DNA from 2 places in the Sphingobium sp. LF-16 genome. Region 2 is predicted to be linked to the other one. Evidence: predicted binding sites of a transcription regulator. Region 2 holds the regulator's gene; the other holds the start of a gene.
The links. Region 2 encodes LexA, which represses DNA repair genes until DNA is damaged. Its sites were predicted from a motif close to GTTCCNCNCTTGTTCT; they were not measured.
Positions count from the first base shown of each region.

Region 1: DIZ22_RS04465 (UvrD-helicase domain-containing protein) is a predicted target of LexA. The motif match lies at 2,319-2,334, and genes of this name have one in related genera.

Region 1 covers NZ_CP029335.1:914,360-924,080, reverse strand. Annotated here, with positions in the region: gene rsmD (16S rRNA (guanine(966)-N(2))-methyltransferase RsmD) at 1-425, shown strand, start outside; gene DIZ22_RS04485 (globin domain-containing protein) at 441-887, opposite strand; gene DIZ22_RS04480 (Rrf2 family transcriptional regulator) at 995-1,489, shown strand; gene DIZ22_RS04475 (hypothetical protein) at 1,446-1,787, opposite strand; gene DIZ22_RS04470 (GFA family protein) at 1,896-2,291, opposite strand; gene DIZ22_RS04465 (UvrD-helicase domain-containing protein) at 2,405-4,681, shown strand; tRNA gene DIZ22_RS04460 (tRNA-Ala) at 5,074-5,149, opposite strand; tRNA gene DIZ22_RS04455 (tRNA-Ala) at 5,220-5,295, opposite strand; tRNA gene DIZ22_RS04450 (tRNA-Ala) at 5,368-5,443, opposite strand; gene DIZ22_RS04445 (TIGR02300 family protein) at 5,532-5,870, opposite strand; gene aroA (3-phosphoshikimate 1-carboxyvinyltransferase) at 6,017-7,411, shown strand; gene DIZ22_RS04435 (d(CMP) kinase) at 7,408-8,037, shown strand; gene rpsA (30S ribosomal protein S1) at 8,213-9,721, shown strand, end outside.
Region 2 covers NZ_CP029335.1:1,687,178-1,696,898, forward strand. Annotated here, with positions in the region: gene DIZ22_RS07900 (SulP family inorganic anion transporter) at 1-59, opposite strand, end outside; sul1 at 123-178, opposite strand; gene DIZ22_RS07905 (chloride channel protein) at 335-2,098, opposite strand; gene trpD (anthranilate phosphoribosyltransferase) at 2,231-3,223, shown strand; gene trpC (indole-3-glycerol phosphate synthase TrpC) at 3,220-4,011, shown strand; gene moaC (cyclic pyranopterin monophosphate synthase MoaC) at 4,008-4,493, shown strand; gene glp (gephyrin-like molybdotransferase Glp) at 4,490-5,674, shown strand; gene lexA (transcriptional repressor LexA) at 5,779-6,456, shown strand; partial or broken gene DIZ22_RS22370 (ComEC/Rec2 family competence protein) at 6,459-8,580, opposite strand; gene gltX (glutamate--tRNA ligase) at 8,600-9,721, shown strand, end outside.

The DNA.
Region 1 (9,721 bases), 770 kb from region 2:
AGGAGCTGGCCGTGGGCGATTTCTTCGCCGGCTCGGGCGCGCTGGGCTTTGAAGCCCTGTCGCGCGGCGCCGGCTCTTGCCTGTTCGTCGAGCAGGACAAGGCGGCGATCGACGCGATCCGCGCCAATGGCGACAAGCTCGGCCTGCGCCCCGACATCCGCCAGACCAGCGTGCTCTCGCTCGGCCCGACGAAGACGCCGCTCGACCTCATCTTCATGGACCCGCCCTATGACACCGGCGCGGGCCAGGTCGCACTCGACAAGCTGGCGCGCCTGGGCTGGACCAGCCCGGCCACCTGGATCAGCATCGAAACCGACCGGCGCGAGGACGTCGCGGTCAAGGGCTTCACCGTCGACGCCGTGCGCGACGTCGGCAAGGCGCGCCTCACCCTGCTCCGCGCAGAGGACAGCGCGCCCGCCGCGTAACGATCAGGCGGAATATCAGGCGGCCTCCGCGTAGGCCGCCTGTTCCTTGCCGATCAGGATATCGGCCAGGAAAGTATAAGCTTCCGCCCAGGCGGCCAGCACCTCATCGGTCGCCACTTCTTCGCCCAGCACCTCGCGGATCGCGGGCAGCAGCGCGGCCGCCACCTTGGGATAATGGTCCGGCTGCACGCCCGTATCGACATGGCGCTGCACCATGCGCGCGATCGCGCCGTCCAGCGCCTGCAACTTGTCGACATTCTCGGCAAAGCCCAGGATCGCCGCCGCCAGCCGGCGCGGCTGCTCGCCGCTGGCCTGCGCCGCCTGATCGAACATGTCCTTGATCGACGCATCCTCGAACAGCCGTGCATACATGCGAGTGGTGATCTCGACGCCATGACGCCGCAGCGCCGGGCCGGTCGCCTTCACGATGGCGATGGTTTCGGGGGACAGATTTGCGCGCATGACAGGCTCCTTATCGGGGACTCAATAAGGTTCATTTAATATGCATCTTTTAAGATGTAAATTGAATATATATTTATACCACCCTGTCCGCAGGATAGGAGGGCGCGATGCAATTGACCCGCCACACCGACTATGCGCTGCGCGTGCTGATCCATCTCGCCGCCGTGCCGGGCGGACGGGCGACGATCCCGGAAATTGCCGATGCCTATGGCCTGTCGCGCAATCATCTGATGAAGGTGGTGCATGGCCTGGGCCAGGGCGGCTTCATCCGCACCCAGCGCGGTCGGGGCGGCGGCTTCGCCCTCGCCGCCGATCCTGTCGATATCCGCATCGGCGCGGTCGTACGCCATAGCGAGCCGGACATGGCGATGGCCGATTGCGCATCCTGTGCGATCCGCCCGGCCTGCGGCTTGTCAGGCATATTGGCGCAGGCGGTCGGTGCTTTCCTGACGGTGCTGGACGGCTACAGCCTGGCCGACGCGGCGCGTGACCGGACCGGCCTCGCAGCGCTCATCGCCGCCCTGCCCGGCCCTGCCGCTGCCGATCCCAAACCGGATCTCAGCCCGGCCTGCGCATCCTCTTCTTCGCCTCGCCCGGATTGACGCAACCGTCCTGCACGCCCTTGCCGCAGACCGGATAGGCCTTCGCCTCGGTCGGCGGCGGCGTCATGTTGCCGCCTACCGTCACAGGATTGGCCGCCGTGCCCACCGGCGCGGCGGGATCGCGCGGCACGTCCGCAGGCGCCGGCACCATGCCCGTCTCGGCCGGCACCGCGCCGGTCGGCTGCGCGGCATTGGGATCCTGGTTCTGGGCCGGCGGCGACATCGCCTGCGCCCCGGCCTGACCGGGCAGCGCCGCCATCGACAAAGCGGCAAAGCCGGCGATCATGATGATCTTCATCGGGTTGGTCCTTCTACTCCTTGCCCCGAGCAAAGGAGAAACCGGCCGCCCCACCTCTCTGTTCCGCGTCAGCGACGAACCGTGCCGCCGCTGACGCCGGCCGCACGCTCAGTCTGCCGGATAGCGATCGAACCGGGGCAGGTCATGCGCCGCCGCCATCCACGGGGCCGCCTCGGCATATTGGACATGGATCGCCGGCGGAAAGACCGTCTGATCGTCCAGCGTCGCGCTCTGGATGTCGATCATGCCGGGAAACACCGTCGGGTTGGTGTAGAACAGCCCGGTGCCACAAGTGCCGCAGAAATGGCGGGTCGCATTGTCCGACGATTGGTAGGTGACCGGATCGCCCTCTATCGTCACCTTGTCATGCGGGAACAGCGCCCAGCCGACCATCGGCGCGCCCGCGCTCATCCGGCAATCGCTGCAATGGCACAGCGCGCTGTAAACCGGCTCGCCCTCCGCCGCATAATGGATCGCCCCGCACTGGCACCGCCCCGTCACCATCATCTTGCTCCATTCGCATCTTGCGTGATTCTCTTTTTGTTCTCATAGATTGCCTCCCGCTGCAAGGCCATCCGCCCTTGCCCCCGCAACCGCCCATCCCTAGTTGATCGCCCATGACCGTGCCTGCCCCCTCTCCCAATGACCCGCCCTATCTGAAGGGCCTCAACGAACCGCAGCGCGAAGCGGTGCTGACCACGGAGGGACCGGTGCTGGTGCTGGCCGGCGCGGGCACGGGCAAGACGGCGGCCCTGACCGCCCGCCTCGCCCATCTGGTCGCGACCCAGCGCGCCTGGCCCTCGGAAATCCTGGCCGTGACCTTCACCAACAAGGCGGCACGGGAAATGCGCGAGCGTGTCGGCCGGATGATCGGCCCGGCGGTCGAGGGCATGCCCTGGCTTGGCACCTTTCACGCGATCGCCGCCAAGATGCTGCGCCGCCATGCCGAACTGGTGGGCCTCCAGTCCAATTTCACCATCCTCGACACCGACGACCAGTTGCGCCTGATGAAGCAGCTGATCCAGGCCGAGGGGATTGACGAGAAGCGCTGGCCCGCCCGCCAGCTCGCCGGCCTCATCGACCAGTGGAAGAACAAGGGCCTCACGCCGGAGGAAGTCGGTGCCGGCGAGGCGGAGGGCTATGCCCATGGCAAGGGGCAAAAGCTCTATGCCGCCTATCAGGCCCGCCTTCGCGAGGTAAATGCCTGCGATTTCGGTGACTTGTTGCTACATTCTCTCACTATCTTGAAGCGTCACCGCGATGTGCTGGAGCAATATCAGCAGCGCTTCAAATATATCATGGTGGACGAATATCAGGACACCAATAGCAGCCAGTATCTCTGGCTCCGCCTGCTCGCCCAGACCCGCAAGAATATCTGCTGCGTCGGCGACGATGACCAGTCCATCTATTCATGGCGCGGCGCAGAAGTCGCCAATATCCTACGGTTCGAAAAGGACTTCCCCGGCGCCGTGATCGTCCGTCTGGAACAGAATTACCGCTCCACCCCCCATATCCTGGGCGCCGCCTCCGGGGTGATCGCGGAAAATGGCAATCGCCTGGGCAAGACATTGTGGACCGACATCGACGTCGGCGAGAAGGTGCGCGTGCTCGGCGTGTGGGACGGGCCGGAAGAAGCCCGCCGCGTCGGCGACGAGATCGAGGCGATCGCCCGCGCCGGCGGCTCGCTGGACGAGGTCGCGATCCTCGTGCGCGCCCAGCACCAGACCCGCGAATTCGAAGACCGCTTCATCCAGATCGGCCTGCCTTATCGCATCGTCGGTGGCTTCCGCTTCTATGAGCGCGCCGAAATCCGCGACGCGCTCGCCTATCTGCGCCTCGTCAACCAGCCGGCCGACGACCTGGCGTTCGAGCGGATCGTCAACGTGCCGAAGCGCGGCCTGGGCGACAAGGCGGTCGAGAAGCTGCACCGGCTGGCGCGCGCGGAGGGCATTCCCCTAGCCCTCGCCGCAGCCCGCATCCTCGACACCGACGAACTGACGCCCCAGGCGCGTCGTTCGCTCGGCGCCTTCATCGGCGACCTCGCCCGCTGGCGCGATCGCGCCGCACAACTGCCCCATGCCGAACTGGCGCGCCAGATCCTGGACGAAAGCGGCTATACCGCCACGCTCCAGGCCGAACGTTCGACCGAGAGCGCCGGGCGGCTCGAAAATCTGAGCGAACTCACCCGCGCGATGGAGGAATATGAGACGCTGGGCGCCTTCCTCGAACATGTCAGCCTGGTCATGGACAATGAGGCGCAGCAGGATGAGCAGAAGCTCACCATCATGACCATCCACGCCGCCAAGGGGCTGGAATTCGACAATGTCTTCCTCGCCGGCTGGGAGGAAGGCATTTTCCCCTCGCAGCGTGCGCTGGACGAAGGCGGGCTCAACAGCCTGGAGGAGGAACGGCGCCTCGCCTACGTGGCGATCACGCGCGCGCGCAAGCGCTGCACCATCCTCCACGCCGCCAACCGCCGCATCTATGGTCAGTGGACCAGCTCCATCCCTTCCCGCTTCGTCGGCGAATTGCCACCCGAACATGTGGACGAGGAAAGCAGCATGTCCGGCGGCGCCTCGCTCTGGCGCGCCAACTGGTCGGAACGGGACGATCCCTTCGCCAATGTCGCGCGCGGCTCGTCGCGCGGCCCCGGCTGGCAGCGCGCCCAGACCAGCGGCCAGTTCAGTCGCGAACCCGTGCGAATCGTCGAAGCCCGCACCTCCGCCGTATCGCTCGGCAACAAGGGTCGCGACGATGTGTCCATCGGCCAGCGCGTCTTCCACCAGAAATTCGGCTATGGCACGATCGCCGCGATCGAGGGCAACAAGCTGGAAATCGACTTCGAAACCGCCGGCCGCAAGCGGGTGATGGACAGCTTCATCACGCTGGCCTGAACGGCGCCCGCCCTGTCCTCATTCGCGAAGGCGGGAATGGCCCAAAAGGGTGGGAACAAGACATAGCCCCTCCCTTCCAGGGAGGGGTTGGGGTGGGTTGCGAGCGTAGCGAGCTTCTGCCCTATCGACCGTAGACCGCCGCTACGCGGCGCACCCACCCCCGGCCCCTCCCTGGAAGGGAGGGGAGTAGGAAACGTCTGCTTCTGGTCGCTTCCAGACCATCCTCCCCTGCAAGGGGAGTTCAAGGGAGACCCGTGTCTCCCTTGAACTGGCCGTAGGCCAGACGGAGGGGCGCCCCCTCTCGATACGACACCGCAGCCAGCCCGACCGAATCCGAAGGCCATCAACGCAATCCCATGGGTTGCGTGTGCATGATGCTATGTGAAGAAAAATGGTGGAGCCTAGCGGGATCGAACCGCTGACCTCCTGCATGCCATGCAGGCGCTCTCCCAGCTGAGCTAAGGCCCCATCCTGATACGGCGCAAGCCGCGTCCCGATGGATCAGACCATGTCCGGCACAAGCCGTCGGCCGAAAAATTGGTGGAGCCTAGCGGGATCGAACCGCTGACCTCCTGCATGCCATGCAGGCGCTCTCCCAGCTGAGCTAAGGCCCCATCCTGATACGGCGCGAACCGCGTCCCGAATGGATCAAACCATGTCCGGCACAAGCCGTCGGCCGAAAAAATTGGTGGAGCCTAGCGGGATCGAACCGCTGACCTCCTGCATGCCATGCAGGCGCTCTCCCAGCTGAGCTAAGGCCCCGTACCATCTTGAGGCGCCGTTGGGTCCGGCGCCTCGGAGGTCGCTGCCTCTAGGATCAGGCGATCCCGTTGGCAAGCAGAATTTTCACTTAATTGTCGTCGTCGCCGTCATCGTTGCCGGCATCGACGCCCAGGTCGTCATCGCCGCCCAGATCGACGTCATTATCCGGCGAATCGCCGTCATCATCGACGTCCAGATCAATGTCCAGATCATCGTCCGCCGTCTCCAGCTCGCCATCGGCCGTTTCCACGACCTTCTTGGGCGCGGCCTCTTCATAGGGCAGCGGCTGCTTCGACTTCAGCACCGGTTCGGGCTCCCAGGCGGCGCCGCAGTTGATGCAGGTCACCGGGTCGTCCTTGCCCAGGTCATAGAAGCGAGTCGCGCATTTCGGGCAGGTCCGCTTCGTGCCCCATTCAGCCTTCACCATGTCCGGCCTGTTCCTTCTTCGATGCTCAAACAGAAATCACGCGGCACAACGGAAGTCGGCCACGAAACGTCGGGCGCCTTGCCATAGCGAAACCGCGCTGTCAAAAGCCGGGCGCATTTTTTCGGTTCCAAGATGATGGATACCCCGTGACCAGCCATAATGACCAACCCAGCCCGATGACCTTCACCGCCGCCCCTGCCCTGTCCGGCAGCGTCGCGGTTCCGGGCGACAAGAGCATTTCCCACCGTTCGCTGATGCTGTCCGCCCTGGCCGTGGGCGAAAGCCGGGTCGAAGGCCTGCTGGAGGGCGAGGATGTGCTGGCCACCGCGGCCGCCCTTCGCGCCATGGGCGCGAAAATTACCAAAGTATCCGCCGCCGATGGCGGCGGTGGGCGCGCCATGGGCGCCGACATCCGCCGTGACGATGACGGCATCTGGCATATTCATGGCGTCGGCGTCGGCGGCCTGCTCCAGCCGCAGGAAGCGCTCGACATGGGCAATAGCGGCACCTCGACCCGCCTGCTGATGGGCCTGGTCGCCAGCCATGGCATCACCGCCACCTTCGTCGGCGACGCATCCCTCAGCAAGCGCCCGATGGCGCGCGTCACCGAACCGCTCTCCCGCGTCGGCGCCAGCTTCACCGCCAGCCCCGGTGATCGCCTGCCGCTGACCATGACCGGCGCCTGCCCGGCCGTGCCGCTCGACTACACCCTGCCAGTCGCCTCAGCCCAGGTGAAGTCGGCGATCCTGCTCGCCGGCCTCAACACGCCCGGCATCACCCGCGTGGTCGAGCCGATCCCGACCCGCGACCATAGCGAACGCATGCTCAGGGGCTTCGGAGCCGACCTTGAGGTCGAGGTCCAGGCCGACGGCACCCGCATCATCACGCTCAAGGGCGAGGCCGAACTCAAGCCGCAGAATATCGTCGTGCCCGGCGACCCCTCGTCGGCCGCCTTCCCGATGGTCGCGGCACTGCTGGTGCCGGGATCGCAGGTGACGATCGCCAATGTCGGCCTCAATGCCACCCGCGCCGGCCTGATCGACCTGCTGCGCGAAATGGGCGGGTCGATCGAGATCATCAACGCCCGCGAAGTCGGCGGCGAGCCGGTCGGCGACCTGGTCGTCACCGCCTCCGCCCTGAACGGCGTCGAGCCCGACCCCGCCCGCGCGCCCAGCATGATCGACGAATATCCCGTCGCCTTCGTCGCGGCCGCGTTCGCGCATGGCCGCAGCATCTTCCGTGGCCTCGATGAACTGCGCGTCAAGGAATCGGACCGCATCGCCACCATGGCCACCGGCCTGCGCGCGATCGGCGTTACGGTCGAGGAACTGGAGGACGGCCTCATCATCGAGGGCAGCGGCGGCCAGCCCCTGCCCGGCGGCGGCCCGATCGCCACCAGGCTCGATCACCGCATCGCCATGAGCTTCGCGGTCGCCGGCCTGGTCTCGCGCGATGGCGTCACCATCGACGACATGCGCCCGGTCGCGACCAGCTTCCCGACCTTCACCACCCTGCTCCAGACGCTGGGAGCCATCGCATGATCATCGCCGTCGATGGGCCCGCCGCATCGGGCAAGGGCACGATCGCCAAGGCGCTGGGGCGCCATTATGGCCTGCCGGTGCTCGACACCGGCCTGCTCTATCGCGCCGTGGGCCTGTCCGTGCTGAAGAATGGCGGCGACCCGGATCATCAGGCCGACGCGCTGGCCGCCTGCGGCTTTGACGACGCCATCCTGGCCGATCCGGCGCTGCGCAGCGAAGCGGTTGGCAGCCTCGCCTCGCGCGTATCGGTGCATCAGAGCGTGCGCGACGCACTGGTCCAGCGCCAGCGCGACTTCGCCACCCAGCCGGGCGGCGCCATCCTCGACGGGCGCGACATCGGCACCGTGATCGCGCCGGATGCCGACGCCAAGATCTTCGTCACCGCCAGCGTCCATGTCCGCGCCGAACGCCGCTTCAAGGATGCTGAGGCCCATGGCGGCGCGCCCGACATGGACAGCCTGATCGCCGATATCCAGGCGCGTGACACCCGCGACATGAGCCGCGACCATGCCCCGCTCAAGGTGGCCGATGGCGCCGACTTGCTAGATACCAGCAATTTGACTATAGACGCCGCCGTCCAGAGGGCCATCGCGCTTGTGGACGCCCAGCTTGAAGGTCGCCCGTAGGCGTGTGACCCGATAAGGCGCGCGGAAATTCCGGGCGCCCTTTTCGCTTTTCCAGGCTTGGCGTTCCAACGCCCAACCCCTTGGATACGCAGGCGGTATTCGGCCGCATGCGTGGTTTGGCCAAAGACCATCGGACACAACCGATTGGCCAGCAATGATGAGTGAAGGACCAACCATGGCCTCTACGGCATTCCCCTCGCGCGACGATTTCGCCGCGCTTCTCAATGATTCTCTCGGTGGCGAAGACGGCGGCTTTGAAGGCCGCGTCGTAAAGGGCACCGTCACCGGCATCGAAAACGACATGGCGCTGATCGACGTCGGCCTGAAGTCGGAAGGCCGCGTACCGCTGCGCGAGTTCGCCGCTCCCGGCCAGAAGGCTGACCTCAAGGTCGGCGACGAAGTCGAAGTCTATGTCGACCGCGTCGAAAACGCCCATGGCGAAGCCATGCTGTCGCGCGACCGCGCTCGCCGCGAAGCCGCCTGGGACAAGCTCGAAGCCGAGTTCACCGAAAGCGCCCGCGTCGAAGGCGTCATCTTCGGCCGCGTCAAGGGTGGCTTCACCGTCGACCTCGACGGCGCCGTCGCCTTCCTGCCCGGCTCGCAGGTCGACATCCGCCCGGTTCGCGACGTCACCCCGCTCATGGACATCCCGCAGCCCTTCCAGATCCTCAAGATGGATCGCCGTCGTGGCAACATCGTCGTGTCGCGTCGCGCCATCCTGGAAGAAACCCGCGCCGAACAGCGCTCGGGCCTGATCCAGACCCTGGCCGAAGGCCAGATCATCGAAGGCGTCGTCAAGAACATCACCGACTATGGTGCGTTCGTTGACCTGGGCGGCATCGATGGCCTGCTGCACGTCACCGACCTGTCGTACAAGCGCATCAACCACCCGAACGAGATGATCAACATCGGCGACACCGTCCGTGTCCAGATCATCCGCATCAACCGCGAAACCCAGCGCATCAGCCTCGGCATGAAGCAGCTGGAAAATGATCCGTGGGAAGGCGCCGCCGCCAAGTACCCGGTCGGTGCAAAGCTGTCGGGCCGCGTCACGAACATCACCGAATATGGTGCGTTCGTCGAACTGGAGCCGGGCATCGAAGGCCTGGTCCATGTTTCGGAAATGTCCTGGACCAAGAAGAACGTCCACCCCGGCAAGATCGTTTCGACGAGCCAGGAAGTGGAAGTCATCGTTCTCGAAGTCGATCCCGAGAAGCGCCGCATCTCGCTCGGCCTCAAGCAGGCCCAGTCGAACCCGTGGGATTCGTTCGCAGAACGTCACCCGATCGGCTCGACCGTCGAAGGCGAAGTCAAGAACGCGACCGAATTCGGCCTGTTCATCGGCCTGGACGGCGACGTCGACGGCATGGTCCACATGTCGGACATCGCCTGGGGCATCTCGGGCGAAGACGCGCTGGCGCTGCACCGCAAGGGCGAGACGGTTCAGGCCGTCGTTCTCGACATCGACGTCGAGAAGGAGCGCATCAGCCTCGGCATGAAGCAGCTTGAGCGTGGCGGTCCGGCCGCTGGCGGCACCACCGCCGCTGCTGCTGGCCTGAACAAGAACGCGATCGTCACCGTGACCGTTCTGGAAGTTCGCGACGGCGGCCTGGAAGTCCAGGCTGGCGAAGATGGCGCCACCGGCTTCATCAAGCGCAGCGACCTGGGCCGCGACCGCGACGAA
Region 2 (9,721 bases):
CGCGCCGTCCGGGCGTCGCTGAACCATTGGCGGCGATAGCGGCTGAAAAATTGGGTCATGTCGAAAATCCACATCAGGTCACATGGCGCCAACGCGGGCGCGTTCTCGATAATCATGTGTGATGTTGTCCGGCGGATCGGCGGCCGGAATAGCCACCCGGAATTTCACCGGGTCCATGCGAATGGCCGCCTTCTACAGCCCTGCCCCGCCAATGCAACCCCGGCCCGCGCCCCCGCCCGGACGCCCTACGGCGATATACTGTGGGAGGCCGGGTGGGGGCGCGGGCCGGTGCGGCACCGAAAATGCGCCCTTCCGCGCATTTTCCAAGAAAGCCCTATCCCTCGCCGAACAGCGCCCGCTGCGAACTCTCAATCTCCTCGAAATAGCGCCGCCGCGCATGTTTCTCGGTCAGCACGCCCAGCACCAGCCCGCTTTCGTCCACCACCGCCAGCTCGTCCGCCGCCGCCTTGTCGAACAAAGGCAGGATCGCGCGAATATCCGCGTCAGCCCGCAGCGAGATATCGGCCATCGTTGCCAGCGGCGCGATCGGCGCATCTTCCGCCAGTTCGGGGCGATAGGCCGCCGCCGTCGGCACGATGCCGCGATAGCCGCCCGCACCGTCGATCATGATCGCCTTGCTCGCCGACCCCAGCGGCACGAGCGCACGAAACTGGCCGACGCTCATCGTATCGGGCACCGACACCCAGTCGCGCCGCATCATCCGCCCGGCGGTCAGGTTCATCACCCAGCCAATGTCGCGCGGGCTGCGGATGGTCGATCCGCGCAGATGCAGCCGCCAGGTGGAGAAGGAGTAGCCGAACATTTCCCGCGTCACCGCGCTCGACAGCAGCGACGCGGTCAGCACCACGCCCATCAGCTGGAAATCATGGGTCGTCTCCAGCATCAGCAAGCCCAGCGTCATCGGCCCGCCGACGATCGCGACGCTCAGTGCCGCCATCCCCACCAGCGCCGCATCATTGGGGTCGAGCGACCAGCCGATCCCGACAATGTCGACGATCTGCGCGAAAATCTGTCCCGCGAGCGATCCCAGGAACAGCGACGCAAAGAACAGCCCGCCGCGAAAGCCGAAGCTCAGGGAAATCACCGACGCCGCGATCTTGAGGCACAGGATCATCAGCAGCACCGTCCAGTCGGGCAGCAGGATGAGGTTGAGGTGCAGCGCGCCATGGCCCGCCGACAAGGTCTGCGGCGTCAACCAGGCGAGCGGCATCAGCAGCAGGCCGCCGATCACCGGCTTCCACCGCCCCGGCCAGGTCCAGCCCTGCACCCGCATCTCGGCAAAGGTCACCATCCGCATGATGAGGATGCCCAGCCCCGCGCAGATCAGGCCCAGCAGCGCATAGAGAAGATAGTCCGCCGTCCCCAATATCCGGTCCGCCGTGGTCGCGATCAGCCAGGGTTCGACGCCGAGCGCGCGCGTCACGAAGGCAGCGCTCAGGGCCGCCGCCACAACCGGCGCGATCGCGGCCGGCGTATAATGGCCAATCACGATCTCGAACGCATAGAAGGCGCCGGCCAGCGGCGCGCCGAAGGCCGCGCCCACGCCCGCCCCTGCGCCCGCGCCGACCAAAGTGCGCAGATCATTGCGCCGCAGCTTCAGCCATTGCCCCAGCAGCGACGCGACGCCGCCGCCCATCTGCGCATAGGCCGCCTCCAGCCCGACCGAAGCACCCGCCCCGTTCGACAAGATCGTCTGCCCCGCGATCACCAGATTGTCGGCCATCGGGATGCGCCCGCCATGCAGCGCATTGGCCTCCACCACGTCGATCAGCGGCCGTTGCGGCCGTTGCCGCCGGCGCAGCAGCCGTGCCAGCAGCACCAGCGCCAGCCCGCCCAGCGGCAGACCCAGCAGCCGCCAGGGATGGCGGATCTCGCCCAACGCGCTCAGCCGGTTGATGCTGACGCCATAGAGCAGTTCCTGAATGCCGTGCGCCATCAGCTGCAACAGGTTGGTGATCAGCCCCGCCGCCACGCCCGCCAATATGGCGAGCAGGATGAAGGCCGCCTCGCTCTCGCGCAACCGGCGGCGCTGGCGGATGGCAAGGCTCCAGAACAGGGTCGACCAGGAACGGTGCATGGTTTCTCCGACAACGCCCCTTTGGCCTGCACGTCAAGCCAATTGCCGGGCCACGCAACAAAATTCCAATTGGCGGGCAAATAGCATGTCGCCCTCGACTTTCGCGCGCGGCCGGGACTAAAGGCTTGGCCCATGACCCTGTTGCCCGATCCCAGCGCGCCCCTGGCCGCCGACGAAGCCGCCCGCGCCTTCGACCTGCTGTTCGACGCCGACCTGTCGGACGAGGCGATCGCCGGCTTCCTCGTCACAATGGCGCGGCGCGGCGAGACCGCGACGGAAATCGCCGCCGCCGCCCGTGCGATGCGCGCCCGGATGATCCCGGTCGACGCGCCCGACGGCACGATCGACGTCTGCGGCACCGGCGGCGACGGCCATCATACGCTCAATGTCTCGACCGCCGTCAGCCTGGTGGTGGCCGCCGCCGGCGTGCCGGTCGCCAAGCATGGCAATCGCGCCGCCTCGTCCAAGGCGGGCGCCGCCGACACGCTCGAAGCGCTGGGCCTTGATCTCGATCGCGCCGCCGCCACGGCGGAAGCGACGCTCAAGGATCTGGGCATCTGCTTCCTGTTCGCACAAAATTACCATCCTGCGCTCAAACGCCTCGGCCCGGTCCGCCGGTCGATCGGCGAACGCACCATCTTCAACCTGATGGGGCCGCTCGCCAATCCCGCCAATGTCCGTCGCCAGCTCGTCGGCATCGCCCGCCCCGCCTATGTCCCCATCTATGCCGATGCGCTCGGCCAGCTTGGCGCGACCCATGCGATGATCGTGTCGGGCGACGAGGGCCTCGACGAACTCTCGCTCGCCGGCGGCAATGACATTGCCGAGGTGACGGCCGACGGCGTGGTCGCGATGCGCCGCCTGACCGCCGCGGACCTCGGCCTCTCGACCCAACCCGTCACCGCCATTCGCGGCGGCGACCCGGCCCATAATGCCGCGGCGCTCCGCGCCCTGCTCCAGGGCGAGGCCGGTGCCTACCGCGACGCCGTGCTGCTCAACGCCGCCGCCGCTTTGGTGGTGGCTGACGCTGCCCATGATTTCCAGGAAGGCGTCGAACAGGCCGCCGAAGCGATCGACAACGGCCTTGCCAACGCGCTCCTCAATTGCTGGATTGCCTATCAATGACCAACAAGCTCATCGAAATCTGCGATTTCAAGCGCGAGGATGTCGCCCGCCGCAAGGCCGCGACCACGATCGCATCGCTCCACGCCCGCGCCAGCGAGCAGACCCCGCCGCGCGGCTTCCGCAGGGCGCTGGACGATGCCGCCCGTTCGGGCTTCGGCCTGATCGCCGAGGTGAAGAAGGCCAGCCCGTCGAAGGGGCTGATCCGCGCCGATTTCGATCCGCCGGCCCATGCGGTGGCCTATGCCGCCGGTGGCGCTGCCTGCCTTTCGGTGCTGACCGACGAGCCCTATTTCCAGGGCCATGACGATTATCTCATGGCCGCCCGATCGGCCTGCGCGCTGCCGGTGCTGCGCAAGGATTTCATCGTCGACCCCTGGCAGATCCTCGAAAGCCGCGCGCTCGGCGCCGACGCGATCCTGATCATCGTTGCCGCGCTGGACGACGCCCAGATGCAGGAGATAGAGGACGCCGCGCTTGGCCTTGGCATGGATGCCCTGATCGAGGTGCATGACGAGGCCGAACTGGAACGCGCGCTCAAGCTCCGCTCGCGCCTGATCGGCGTCAACAACCGCGACCTGCGCGATTTCAGCGTCGATTTCGCGCGCACTTATGAACTGGTCGGCAAGGCGCCCGATGGCTGCACCTTCGTTGCCGAAAGCGGCCTTGGCTCGCATGCCGACCTCACCGCCATGGCCGATCATGGCGTGCGCTGCTTCCTGGTCGGCGAAACCCTCATGCGCCAGGCCGATGTCGAGGCGGCGACCCGCAACCTGCTGACAGGCGCATGACCGGCCTCACCCATCTCGACGAGGATGGCGCCGCCCGCATGGTCGATGTCTCGGCCAAGGCCGTGAGCGCGCGCGAGGCGGTGGCCGCCGGCCGCATCACCATGGCGGCCGACGCTGCGCAGGCGATCGCCGCCGGCCTCGTCAAGAAGGGGGATGTGCTGGCCGTGGCCCGCGTCGCCGGCATCATGGCGGCCAAGCGCACCGCCGAACTGATCCCGCTCTGCCATCCGATCCCGCTGAGCGCCGTCACCATCGACTTTACTCTCCACGATGACGGCGTCACCGTCACCGCAACCGCGCGCACCGCTGGCCAGACCGGGGTGGAGATGGAGGCGCTGACCGCCGCGACCGCCGCCTTGCTCACCGTCTATGACATGGCCAAGGCGCTCGATAAGGGCATGATAATCGGCGATGTTCGCCTGCTCGCCAAGCGCGGCGGCAAGTCGGGCGACTGGACCGCGCCGGAGAGCAGCGACCGATGAGCCTGATGCCGGTCGCGGACGCGCAGGCGCGGCTCCTTGCCCTCGCCGATCCGTTGCCAGCCGAATATGTGCCCGTCGCCGCCTGTGCCGGTCGCTGGCTCGCCACCGACATCAGCGCACTCCGTAACCAGCCCTGGGCCGATCTTTCCGCGATGGACGGCTATGCCGTGCGCGCATCCGAAGGCGCCGGGCCGTGGCAACTGGTCGCCACCAGCAGCGCGGGCGACACCAATATCCCGGCCCTGCAACCGGGCCAGGCCTGCCGCATCTTCACCGGCGCGCCCTTGCCGGCCGGCGCCGACGCCATATTGATCCAGGAAAATGCCACGCGCGATGGCGACACACTGACCGCGCATGACGGCATATTGACGTCCGGCAGGCATGTCCGCCTGCTCGGCTCAGACTTCCGCGCCGGCACGCCGCTGGTCAGCGCCGGCAGCCGCCTCACGCCGGGCCGGATCGCGCTTGCGGTGCTGGGCGGCCATGGCAGTCTGCCCGTCGGTGCTCGGCCGCGCATCGCCCTGCTCTCGACCGGCAATGAGCTTGTCCCCCCCGGCGCGCCGACGCCGCCGGGATATCTCCCCTCGTCCAACGCGCCGATGTTGGCCGCCCTGCTCGCCGCCCTGCCCTGCGACGTGATCGACCTCGGCATCGTGCCTGACGATCTTGGCGCCATGACGCAGGCGCTGGAACAGGCGGCACAGGCCGACATCATCGTCTCGACCGGCGGCGCCTCGGTCGGCGACCATGACTATGTCCGCCCCGCCTTTGCGGCCGCCGGCGGCACGCTCGATTTCTACAAGATCGCGATGCGGCCGGGCAAACCGCTGATGGCCGGGCGCCTGGGGAACGCCACCTTCCTCGGCCTGCCGGGCAATCCGGTCTCCGCTTTCGTCACCGGCACCCTCTTCCTCTGCCCGCTGGTCCGCCATCTCGCCGGATCGCGCGCGCCGCTGCCGCCGGTCGTGCAGGCCCGCCTTGCCGCCCCACTCGGCGCGACGGCGGAACGCGACGATTATCTGCGCGCCTATCGCGGCGCCGACGGCATCGTCTCGGTCACCGCGCAGGACAGCGCCGCTACAGCCGCCATGGCGCTGGCCGACTGTCTGATCCGCCGCCCGGCCGGTTCAGCCCCCGCCATTGCCGGCGACATGGTCGACATCATCCCCCTGACCGCCTGACTATCTGACCGCCTGACCGGCAAAAGCGGCGCATGGCTTAACGCGCTTGACTTGCCCCTTTCCGTTTCCTATGCGTTCTTCATTCGTTCCATGGAGGACCGCCGATGTTGACGCCCAAGCAGCAGGAATTGCTGAGCTTCATTCAGACCCGGCTGGAAGAAGGCGGCGTGTCCCCTTCGTTCGAGGAGATGAAGGACGCGCTCGACCTGCGCTCCAAGTCCGGCATCCACCGGCTGATCAATGCGCTGGAGGAACGCGGCTTCATCCGCCGCCTGCCCAACCGTGCCCGCGCGCTCGAAGTGCTCAAGCTGCCCGACGCGATGCACCGCGCGCCCGCGCCGGCCATTCCGACGCCCAAGGTGTCGGCTCCGGCCGTGCTGCTGCCGACCGCCGCCAATGACGTGATCGAAATCCCGCTGCACGGCCGCATCGCTGCCGGCGTCCCGATCGAGGCGATGGAAAGCCATACCATGCTCTCCGTCCCCGCCGCCTTGCTCGGCTCGGGCGATCATTATGCGCTCGAAGTGTCGGGGGACTCGATGATGGAGGCCGGCATTCTCGACGGCGACTTCGCGCTGATCCAGCGCACCGAAGTCGCGCGCGAAGGCCAGATCGTCGTCGCCCTGATCGACGACGCCGAAGCGACGCTCAAATATTTCCGCCGCGAAGGCAGCCGGGTCCGGCTCGATCCCGCCAATGCCGCCTATGAACCGCAAATCTACGATCCGCGCCAGGTCCGCATCCAGGGCAAGCTCGCCGGCCTGCTGCGCCGCTACAACTGACCGGCCGTTCGGGGCCGGCGGCGCACGATCCACGGATGCGCGTCTCCGGGCCGATGGACGGTGTGAACTTTGCCGCTTTCAAGGCCAATCGACAGGCCGCCGGAGCGTGACAGCAGCCGGCGGTCGATCTTCATCCAGCGCGGCCGGCACCACCAGGGCAGGCCCCGGTCGCTGATGACGATATCGGCCGCCGCGCAATCCCGCTCCAATATCGGCCGGTCGACCAGCATCGCATTGCGCGTCACCAGCAAATGCCAGTCGCGCCCGTCCCGTGGCAATGTCACCGCGCACAGATCGGTCGAACAGCGCGCCTGCGGCATCTTCGCGATCGCCTCCAGCGTCCCGTCATAGCCCGCGCTCTCGCTCAGCACGTCGCGGACATAATCGCCCACGCCCTCGCGCAGCAGCGCCATCGTCCCCGTCGGTGTTCGCACCGCGACATGTTGTCCGTCGCCGGTTACAACGATGTCGGGCGGCGCCAGCAGCGCGATGCCGATCAGGCCGATTGCGATTGGCCCCAACCCCAGCCAGCGCCAGTGACTGCGCCACAGCAAGCACCACAGACCACCAACGACAATGATCCCGAAAATCCAGCCCGGCACCGCCGGCGCCAGCATCACCGCCATCGGGCTGGCCGCCACGCCATGCGCCACCGCCAGCAACAGCGCGATCGCCTTGGTCGTGAGCCACCAGAAGGGCGCGCCCAGCCCGACCAGATCGAAGCCCAGCGCCAGCGCCTCCAGCGGCATGATGACGAAGGTGGTGAGCGGGATCGCGATCAGGTTGGCCACCGCACCCAGCAAACCTGCCTTGTGAAAATGGAAAAGGGCGATCGGCGCCAGCACCAGTTCGATGGCAAGGCCCGTCATCAGCATCGCCGCCACCGTCCGCCCGGCCTTGCGCAACCAAGGCTCGTCCCGCGCCATCGCGAACGCCTTGAACCACCGATGCTCGCCCAGCGCCACCAGCGCGACCACGGCAGCAAAGCTCATCTGGAAGCTCGGCCCGATCAGCGCCTCCGGCCAGAAGACCAGCACCACCAGCGCCCCGGTCGCCACCAGCCGCAAGGTGATCGCCTCGCGCCCCAGCGCCAGCCCGCCCAGCACCAGCAGCGCCGCGATGCAGGATCGCACCGTCGGCACCTCCGCGCCCGTCAGCAGCGTATAGCCGATCCCCGCCAGCGCGCCCCCGGCCGCCGCGATCAGCATCAGCGGCCAGTCCAGCGCCGCGCGCGGGATCAGCGCCAGCAGGCGCAACAGCAGGAATATCACCGCCCCGATCAGCGCCGTCACATGCAGCCCGCTGATCGACAGAAGATGGGCAAGGCCACTGCGCCGCATCGCCTCGGCATCCGCTTCGGCAATCGCGCCCTGATCGCCGGTCGCCAGCGCCACCGCAATCCCCGCCGGTGCGCCCGCCACCTGCCCGCCGATATGATCGAACAGTCGCGCCCGCAGCGTCGGCCCCTCGCGCGCCTGCTCCACCATTTCGACCGGCGCCAGCGCCCGCCCGGTCGCCCCGATCCCCTGGAAATAAGCACGCCGCGCGAAATCGAACGCCCCCCGGCACGCTCGGCGGCGCGGGCGGCATCAGGCGCACGCGAAAGCGCAGCACCGCCCCCTTACCCAGTCCTTCGGGCACATCCGCCTCCGCGATATTCACTCGGATCGCCGCGGGCAGCGCTGGCGCCTCGATCGGCCGCAGCCCCACGCGCACCATCTGTTGCGCCGGCAGCTTGGCCACCGCCGTCACCGTCCCCGTCACCTGTACGAATATGGGACGGGCCAGCGGCGGCTGACCCAGCCATGTCGCCTTGCCCCAGACCAGCAGGCAACCAACACAAGCCAGCAAGCCGCCCGCCACCAGCATATGCCGCAATCGCGCGCCCACCGGCAGCAACAGCGCCAGACAGGCCAGCCCCAGCGCCGCGCAGCAACTGGCCAGCCAGTGTGCCGGTCCCGGCAGTACGAACCAGCCGGCAATGCCCGCGCCCAGCGCCACCGGCACCCACAAGGCGAGCTGTTCGCGCTCCACCTCCAGCCATTGTTCGATCCGCGCAAATCCATTGTGCGCAATACGCACCGTCCTGCGCCCAACGGACGTTTGTCGTGGCTCAAAAGCCATGCTAGGGGGCGTCGCATCCATGGATCAGGCAGGAAGAATGTCAGCGAATATGACGGCAAGTGCAACGGGATTGAACAAGCAGGTGGTGACCCGTTTCGCCCCGTCGCCAACGGGCTTCCTGCATATTGGCGGCGCCCGCACCGCGCTGTTCAACTGGCTGTTCGCGCGCCATCATGGCGGCAAGTTCCTGCTCCGCATCGAGGATACCGATCGCGCCCGCTCCACCGAGGAAGCCGTGGCAGCCATCTTCGACGGTCTGGAATGGCTGAACCTGGGCGGCGATGAGCCGGCCGTGTTCCAGTTCGAGCGTACCCCGCGCCATGCCGAGGTCGCCAACCAGCTGCTCGCCAATGGCCATGCCTATCGCTGCTATGCGACGCAGGAAGAGCTGGCCGAGCTGCGTGAACAGCAGCGCGCCGCCAAGCAGCCGATGCGCTATGATGGCCGCTGGCGCGACCGTTCGCCGGAGGAAGCGCCCGAAGGCGCCCCCTTCGTCATCCGTATCAAGGCCCCTCGGACCGGTGAAACGGTCATCGAGGATGCGGTCCAGGGCCGCGTCGTGGTGCAGAATGCCGAGCTGGACGACATGATCCTGCTCCGGTCGGACGGCACCCCCACCTATATGCTGGCCGTCGTGGTCGACGACCATGACATGGGCGTCACCCATGTCATCCGCGGCGACGACCATCTCAACAACGCCTTCCGTCAGCTGGCCATTATCAAGGCGATGGGCTGGGAAGAGCCGGTCTATGGCCATATCCCGCTGATCCACGGGTCGGACGGCGCAAAGCTGTCGAAGCGCCACGGTGCGCTCGGCGTCGACGCCTATCGCGACGAGATGGGGATGCTGCCCGAAGCGGTACTCAACTATCTGCTGCGCCTGGGCTGGGGCCATGGCGACGAGGAGATCATCTCGATCGAGCGCGCCATCGAACTGTTCGATATCGACGGCGTCGGCCGTTCGCCCTCGCGCTTCGACATCAAGAAGCTGGAAAATCTGAACGGCCATTATCTGCGCGAGGCCGATGAGGCGCGCCTGGCCGCTCTGGTCGCCCCGCGCGTTGAGTCGCGTCTTGATACGCAACTGAATGACGCCCAGCGCGATATTTTGACCCAGGCGATGGTTTCGCTCAAGCCGCGG